2 regions of the Variovorax sp. PBL-E5 genome follow, and region 1 is predicted to be linked to the other one. Evidence: predicted binding sites of a transcription regulator. Region 1 holds the regulator's gene; the other holds the start of a gene.

Region 1 (4,168 bases):
GCTCGTCGGTGGCCGCCAGCGAGTTGGTGACGACGCTGATCTTCACGCCGCGCCCGCGGATCTCGCGCATCACCTCCAGCCCGGCCTTGCCCGGAATCAGGTAGGGTGACACCAGTGTCACGTCGGAGCGCGAACGCCGCATCTGTTCGACCACGTTGTAGCGCACGCTGTCGACATCGAGCAGCGGCACGCCGCCGTAGGTCACGGGCTTGTCGATGACGCGGTCGGGCGAATCGGCATAGGCCTCGGCAAGGTTCCAGATCAGGTCCAGCTTGCCGGCCTTGATGTCCTCGGGGATCGGGCTGTAGCCGAGCACGTCGTTCGGCGCCGAGGGACGCGGCACCGGCGTGGTCGCCGGGCCGGTCTTCTCGTCGAAGCTGCGCCGCAACGCGTCGGGCGAAAGGCCGGTCGCGACGACGGTCTGGATCGGCCGCACGTAGTCGCTGTTCCAGTACTGGTCGAACAGGCTCGCCAGCCGCGGGATCAGCGCGCCGGCCACGAAGGTGTCGATGTCGAGGAAGTTGGCGCCGGCCGTCTGGGTGAAATACTGGTTGCCGATGTTGCGCCCGCCGGCCACGCCCATCGCGCCGTCGGCGATGAAGAGCTTGTTGTGCATGCGGTGGTTGACGCGGTCGAAGTCGAACAGCGAGGCAGCAAAGCGCTTCACGAGGCTGCCGCGGCCGGCCGGGAAGGGATTGAACAGCCGCAGCTCCACGTTCGGCGTCGCGGCCAGGCCGAGCAGCAGTTCGTCCTCGCCGGAGGTGTAGAGGTCGTCCATCAAGAGGCGCACGCGCACGCCGCGCTCGGCTGCATCGCGCAGCGTTCGCAGGAAATAGCGGCCCGTCTCGTCATCCTCGATCTGGTAGTACTGGACGTCGAGCGTGCGCTCGGCCCGGCGCGCCAGTTCAAGGCGCGTGTTGAGCGCGAAATCGCCGCCGGGCATGAGGCGGAAGCCGCTCAGGTCCGGGTCCGGCGACGAGGCCTGCGCGATGCGGCCGAGCGCGGTGTCGGCCGATGCCGGGACGGCCTTCGAGGGCGTGTGCGCGAACTCCTTCGGCAGCATCGCGCAGCCGCCGGCCAACAGCATCATCAGCGCCGCCAGCCCCAGGCCCAGCCAGCGCGACAGGAACCCCGGGCCGTTCATCGCGTGAACCCCTAGAGGGCCTTGCGCAGATTGGCCGGCGCGATGCGCAGCGCCTCGCGGTACTTGGCCACGGTCCGGCGCGCGCATTCGATGCCCTGCTCCTTGAGCATCTCGGAGACCTGGCTGTCCGACAGCGGCTTTCTCGTGTCCTCGGCGCTCACGAACTGCTTGATCAGCGCGCGCACCGCGGTGCTCGACGCGTTGCCGCCGGTCTCGGTGCCGAGTGCCGAGCCGAAGAAGTACTTGAGCTCGACGGTGCCATAGGGCGTCGCCATGTACTTGGCGGTGGTCACGCGGCTGATGGTCGACTCGTGCAGGCCGAGCTCGTCGGCGATCTCGCGCAGCACCAGCGGCCGCATCGCGAGCTCGCCATGCACGAAGAAGCTCTTCTGCCGCTCGACGATCGCGTTGGACACGCGAAGGATGGTGTCGAAGCGCTGCTGGATGTTCTTGATGAACCAGCGCGCCTCCTGCAAGCGCTGCGACAGCGCCTGGCTGCCCTCGCCCTTGTGCTGCTTGAGCGCGCCGGCGTAGATGTCGTGCACGCGCAGGCGCGGCATGACCTCGGGATTGAGCATGACGCGGAACTTGACGTTCGTGCCCTGGCCGATGCGCGTGACGATCACGTCGGGCACGACGACGTTGCGCTCGACATCGACGAAGCGGCGCCCCGGCTTGGGCTCGAGCCTGGCGATCACCTGCAGCGCGGCACGCACCGTGTCTTCGCTGCTGCGGGTGAGCGTGGCCAGGCGCTTGAAATCGCGCCGCGCGAGCAGCTCCATCGGCTGCTTGCAGACGGCGATCGCGGTCTTGCGGATCTGCGCCTCCTGGTCGCCCTCGTTCGCATGCGCCAGCGCGCGCAGCTGGATCGTGAGGCATTCGCCGAGGCTGCGGGCGCCGACGCCGACCGGCTCCAGGCTCTGCAGCAGACCGAGCGCGACCTGGAAGTGGTGCACCAGCTCGTCGAACTGGTCGTTGTCTTCGCCCGCGAGGCCGGAGGCGAGCGCCGGCAGCGAGTCCTCGAGGTAGCCGTCGTCGTTGAGCGACTCGATCAGGAAGCGCAGCGCGGCGCGGTCGTTGTCGTCCAGCCGCAGGCCCAGTGCCTGGCGGTGCAGGAAAGATTGCAGCGACTCCTGGCTGCGCGCCAGTTCGGTGGCATCGGCACGCTCGTCGTCGCCGAGGTTGTTGGCGCGCGCGGGCGCGTCGCCGCCCCACTCGCTGTCGTCGGGTGCCACATCGACGGTGCCATCGCCTTCCCAGCCGGGCTCCCCATCCGTGCTGTCAGCCGTGGCCGGCGCGTCGGCTTCGGCCGCGGTGCTCGTGCTGCCGACGCCGGCGTCAGCCAGCGGCGCGGACGGGCCGGCCGGCAGCTCGCCGTCGCCCTCGGCCAGGCGATCGTCGTCGCGCACCGGTGCATCGGCCGCGTCGAGCCCGAACTCCTCGCGCTGCGCTTCTTCGGCGGTGCGTTCGAGGAACGGGTTGTCGTCGAGCATCTGCTCGACTTCCTGGCTCAGCTCGAGCGTGGACAGCTGCAGCAGCCGGATCGACTGCTGCAGCTGCGGCGTGAGCGCGAGATGCTGAGAGACTCGAAGCGAGAGACCCTGCTTCATCGGATTGCCGTCCCTACATCCGGAAATGCTCGCCCAGGTACACGCGCCGCACCTCGGCGTTGTCGACGATCTCCGAAGGCGTGCCTTGTGCCAGCACATGCCCGTCGCTGATGATGAACGCGTGATCGCAGATGCCCAGCGTCTCGCGCACGTTGTGATCGGTGATGAGCACGCCGATGCCGCGTTCCTTCAGGAAGCTGATGATGCGCTGGATCTCGATCACCGCGATGGGGTCGATCCCGGCGAAGGGCTCGTCCAGCAGGATGAAGCGCGGCTGCGTGGCGAGGGCGCGCGCGATCTCGACCCGGCGGCGCTCGCCGCCCGACAGCGACAGCGCCGGCGAATCGCGCAGATGGTCCACCCGCAGGTCGGACAGCAGCTCGGCCAGTCGCTCTTCGATGCGCAGCTTGCTCAACGGCAGCGGCCGGCCCTTGTCGTCGGGCTCGCGCTGCAGCTCGAGCACGGCGCGCACGTTTTCCTCGACCGTGAGCTTGCGGAAGATCGAGGCTTCCTGCGGCAGGTAGCTCAGGCCCATGCGGGCGCGGCGATGGATCGGCATGTGCGCGATCGGCTCGCCGTCGATGGTGATGACGCCGGCATCGGCACGCACCAGTCCGACGATCATGTAGAAGGAGGTGGTCTTGCCCGCGCCGTTGGGTCCGAGCAGTCCGACCACCTCGCCCTTCTGCACGCCCAGCGAGACGTCCTTGACGACCTTGCGGCTGCCATAGCTCTTTTGCAGACCGCGTGCCTCGAGCCGGCTGCTCGCCGCGCCCGTCGCTTCGCTCATGCCGGCGGTTTCGATCACTTGCGTGGCTCTCCATCCAGCGTGGTGCTGGAACGCAGCCCCGTGCCCGGCGCGGCCACCGGCGCCGGTGCGGCCGGCTTGGCCGCAGGCGCGGAGGCGCCCGCGGAAGCCGGCGCCACCGGCGGCTGGGCCTTGGGCGTCAGGATGGCCTTGACCCGGCCGGATGCCGGCGCCGACACACCGGCATCCGGCGGCAACGTCGAACCATTGACGGTGAAGGTGTCGTTGCTCTGGTCGTAGACGATCAGCGGACCGCTGCTCTCGTCGTTGACCTTGGCGCCGATCAGGCGGCGCATCACCGCACGGCGGATGAACTTCACGTTGTCGGCGCGGCTGTCGTATTCGATGACTTCCGATTCGCCCTCGATCCACTCGTCGACGCCGGCATCGCGCTTTTGCTTGTAGTAAGCCAGCTTGCCGGGCGCGGCCGTGACCACGCCGTATTGGTAGCCCTCGGGATCCTGCCGCACGTCGATGCGCGCGCCGCGGATGATGATCGTGCCCTTGGTGACCACCACGTTGCCGGTGAAGACGCTGGTCTGCTTGAGGTCGTCGTAACGCATCGCGTCCGACTCGATGTTCATCGGCTTGCCGCGATCGGCCTTT
Region 2 (4,168 bases), 1.2 Mb from region 1:
CGAACCGGCGAGCGGTCGATGTACGTCTGACGACCGGCGTCCGAATACGGTGCGATCAACCAATCCATGTACCTGGACTCGAACTTGTGCGTGTCGCGCGTCAGCGCCTCGGGGTCGCTCACGCCATAGTGGCTTGCGCCGGCGCGAAAAAGCCCTCGAAGCGCCGGGTCTGCATGCGTGAGGCAGCTCAGCGCGGTGAAGCCGCCGGCACTGCCGCCGGTGATCACCATGCGCGCCGCATCCACCAGCCCGTTCGCGGCGAGATACGACGCGGCCGCGCCGCAGTCCCGTGCATCGACGATGCCCCACATGCGATGAAGCCGGTCGCGGTAGGCGCGCCCGTAGCCCGTGCTGCCGCCATAGTCCACGTCGACGACGGCGATGCCGCGGCTGGTCCAGAACTGCGTGCGCAGGTCGAGGCTCCTGGAGGCGGACGAGGTGGGGCCGCCGTGGCACTTGACCAGCAAGGGCGGCAGCGATCCCGGCGGGCCGTGGCAGTCGGCGTTGGCCGGCGGATAGAACAGCGCGAAGGCGGTTTCGCCCGGCGATGTGGGGAACTCGATCAACCGGGGCGTCGAGATGTATTCGCGCAGGGTCGGGTCGTCGGCCATGGCCGCGGTGTTCCGGACGATCGCAGCATGCCCCGACGCCGCATCCAGAACGACGACCGCGCCCGCCACGGTGGGGCTGCCCGCCTTGAACGCGATCCGGCCGGCACTCGCCCTCACCGAGGAAAACTCCGTGAACGGCAGATCGAACGGCGTCAGCGCCCCGCCTTGCAGGTTCAGCAGTGCGAGCTTGCCGGTGCCGTCCTCGGTGTACGTGCACACCAGTTGGTCCGCCGACACGAACGCATACGTCGACATGCCGAAACCCCATTGAGCCCGGCCGAACTCCGCGGTCCTGGGACACAGGTTGACGGCGGCGCCGCTCGCTTCGCGCCGATAGATGTTCCACCAGCCCGAACGGTCCGAGACATAGTGGAGCAGGCCATCGGGCGACCACTCCGGCTGGAACACCGATTCGCCTGGGCCGCCCGCCACCATGACCGCATTCGTGACCGCCGCGCCGTCGAACTCGCCGACCCACAGTCGCGTGGCGGTCCATGGCATGTCGGGATGGTCCCAGGCCAGCCATGCAAGCAGCCGACCATCCGGGCTCAGCCGAGGGGAGGCATAGAAGTCGCTCCCTTGCACGAGCACCGATTCGCCGCCGGCCGGACCCAGGCCCAGCGCGACGAGGGTGTTGGCGGCCTCGGCGCCAGGCGTCCGATGGTCCTCGCGGATGCCGATCCAGAGATGGCGCGTGGCGTCGATCTGCCCATCGGCGTAGCGCAGCACGGCATCGTTCGACGCCGGCGCCAGGGTCAGTGGTGTCGGCACGCCCGAGCCGTCGAGCCGGTAAAGACGTTGATCGGCGAAGTTCGAAAAGTACGCCGCACCGGCCGCCAGCGCGACGGCCCCGCCGCCGTATTCGTGCACCCGCGTGCGGGCGGAAAAAGGCTGCGGCGTGACATCGACGCCCGCGCCGTCGTCACCCAGGCGAACCAGCACATGGCGGCCGGCCTCCAGCGGCCTGCCTTCGATCCAGTAGACGACGCCCTCGTGGAGGAGCACGTCGATCAGCGTGGTCTGGGCCGTCGCCACCCGCTCGGACGTGATGGGCGATGGCCAGGCGCCGAAAGGGACGGTGATCGAAAGGGGCATGGGTGAGAGCTCGCGGGGTAGGGATCGCCCGCCGATTGTCACTGTGGCGAGATGCCACGGTCGCCGCCGCGCCTGCTGTTCAACCTTGTAGCAGTCCAACGGGAAAACCCGCACGCCATGGCGCGACACATGCCCGCTATTGCCACAACGCGGTCGCCGGCAGCGGCTTCGGCGCGTGGCACGGACATTGCCCCTCTGCATGGTGATGGGCGTGCTCACAGGGGCGCGTCCGAACCGCGATATCCATCCACGAGGAGACACCATGCAATTGAAGCTCTTGACCGCTCTTATTTCCATCGCCCTGGCCGCGGCTGCGGCCGACGCACAGGTCACGGACAAGATGATCCAGTCCGAGGCCACGGCCAGCGGCAACATCCTGACCTGGGGCGTCAATACCCAGGGGCAGCGCTATTCGCCGCTGAAGCAGGTCAACACCGCCACGGTCGCCAGGCTGGCGCCGGTGTGGGCCTTCTCGTTCGGCGGCGAGAAGCAGCGCGGGCAGGAGTCGCAGCCCGTCATCAGCAACGGCAAGATGTTCGTCACCGCGTCGTACTCGCGCATCTTCGCGCTCGATGCCACCACCGGCAAGAAGCTGTGGAAGTACGAGCATCGTCTGCCCGAAGGCATCATGCCGTGCTGCGACGTGGTCAACCGCGGCGCGGCGCTGTACGACAACCTGGTGATCTTCGCCACGCTCGACGCCCAGCTCGTGGCGCTCGACCAGAACACCGGCGACGTGGTCTGGAAGGAAAAGATCGACGACTACGCGGCAGGCTACTCGGCCACGGCCGCGCCGATCATCGCCAACGGCGTGATGCTGACCGGCGTGTCCGGCGGCGAGTTCGGCGTGGTCGGCCGCGTCGAGGCACGCGACCCCAAGACGGGCAAGCTGCTGTGGACACGGCCCACGGTCGAAGGCCACATGGGCTACACCTACGACAAGGACGGCAACAAGAAGGAGAACGGCATCTCGGGCACCGCCAACAAGAGCTGGCCCGGCGATCTCTGGAAGACGGGCGGAGCGGCCACCTGGCTCGGCGGCACCTTCGATCCGAAGACCGGCCTGGCCTACTTCGGCACCGGCAATCCGGCGCCGTGGAACAGCCACCTGCGCCAGGGCGACAACCTCTATTCGTGCTCCACCGTGGCGATCGACGTGAAGACGGGCCAGATCAAGTGGCACTACCAGGGCACGCCCAACGACAGCTGGGACTTCGACGGCGTCAACGAGTTCGTCACCTTCGACATGGACGGCAAGCGCGTCGGCGGCAAGGCGGATCGCAACGGCTTCTTCTACGTGAACGATGCGACCACGGGCCAGCTGCTCAATGCGTTTCCCTTCGTCAAGAAAATCACCTGGGCCAGCGGCATCGACCTGAAGACCGGCCGCCCCAACTTCATCGCGGACAACCGGCCCGGCGATCCGACCGCCGGTGCCGACGGCAAGAAGGGCAGCGCCGTCTTCGCCGCGCCGGGCTTCCTCGGCGGCAAGAACCAGATGCCGATGGCCTACAGCCCCGACACCAAGATGTTCTACGTGCCCGCCAACGAATGGGGCATGGACATCTGGAACGAGCCGGTCGCCTACAAGAAGGGCGCGGCCTACCTGGGTGCCGGCTTCACGATCAAGCCGCTCAACGACGACTACATCGGCGCGCTGCGCGCGATCGATCCGAAGACCGGCAAGATCGCCTGGGAAGTGAAGAACGGCGCGCCGCTGTGGGGCGGTGTGCTGACCACCGGCGGCAACCTGGTGTTCTGGGGCACGCCCGAAGGCTACCTGAAGGCCGCCGACGCGAAGACGGGCAAGGTGGTGTGGGAGTTCCAGACCGGCTCCGGCGTCGTGGCGCCGCCCATCACCTGGCAGCAGGGCGGCGAGCAGTACGTGGGCGTGGTGTCGGGCTGGGGCGGCGCGGTGCCGCTGTGGGGCGGCGAGGTGGCCAAGAAGGTCAACCTCCTGGAGCAGGGCGGCATGGTGTGGGTCTTCAAGATCCCCTCCAGCGGCAATGCGCCGCGCACGGCCAAGGCCGCGGACGCCAAGGTCGCATCCAACTGAGCGGGGCAGGCGCCATGGAAAAGGGCAAGGAAGGCGTGGCCGTCGAGGCCACGAGGAGAGCGCTTGTCGGCCGGATGGTCGGCGGCATGTGCCTGCTGGCCGTGACGCCGGTCGGTGCCCTGGCCGCGCCGCCCCACGTCGAGGAGGCCGACGAAACGGCGGTGCAGCTGGGCTACAGGCACGACACCAGGAACGTCGATGCGAAGAAGTACCCCAGGCACGCGGCCACCCAGCGGTGCGTGAATTGCGCGATGTGGCAGGGCGCCGCCGCAGACCCGTGGGCCGGCTGCGCGATGTTCGGCCGCAAACACGTCGCCGCCGAAGGCTGGTGCACGGCATGGGCGCCGAAGCCAGCCTGAGGGCGGCGGGCAGACGCTGGGCAGCGGGCCGCCCGCGCCGTGCGGTG

What was found. The regulator sigma-54, encoded in region 1, starts transcription at its own class of promoters, with help from an activator protein. The targets are predictions, from matches to a motif close to TGGCANGNAANCTGCTTT.
Region 2: a site for sigma-54 is predicted at 1,883-1,900, ahead of WDLP6_RS19480 (PQQ-dependent methanol/ethanol family dehydrogenase). Genes of this name have one in related genera too.

What each region holds. Positions count from the first base shown of each region.
Region 1 is NZ_LR594671.1:5,197,806-5,201,973, forward strand. It holds gene WDLP6_RS25330 (phospholipase D family protein) at 1-1,144, opposite strand, end outside; gene WDLP6_RS25335 (RNA polymerase factor sigma-54) at 1,156-2,754, opposite strand; gene lptB (LPS export ABC transporter ATP-binding protein) at 2,768-3,562, opposite strand; gene lptA (lipopolysaccharide transport periplasmic protein LptA) at 3,559-4,168, opposite strand, start outside.
Region 2 is NZ_LR594671.1:3,996,223-4,000,390, reverse strand. It holds gene WDLP6_RS19485 (dipeptidyl-peptidase 5) at 1-1,706, opposite strand, end outside; gene WDLP6_RS19480 (PQQ-dependent methanol/ethanol family dehydrogenase) at 1,969-3,762, shown strand; gene WDLP6_RS19475 (high-potential iron-sulfur protein) at 3,777-4,121, shown strand; gene WDLP6_RS19470 (MotA/TolQ/ExbB proton channel family protein) at 4,100-4,168, shown strand, end outside.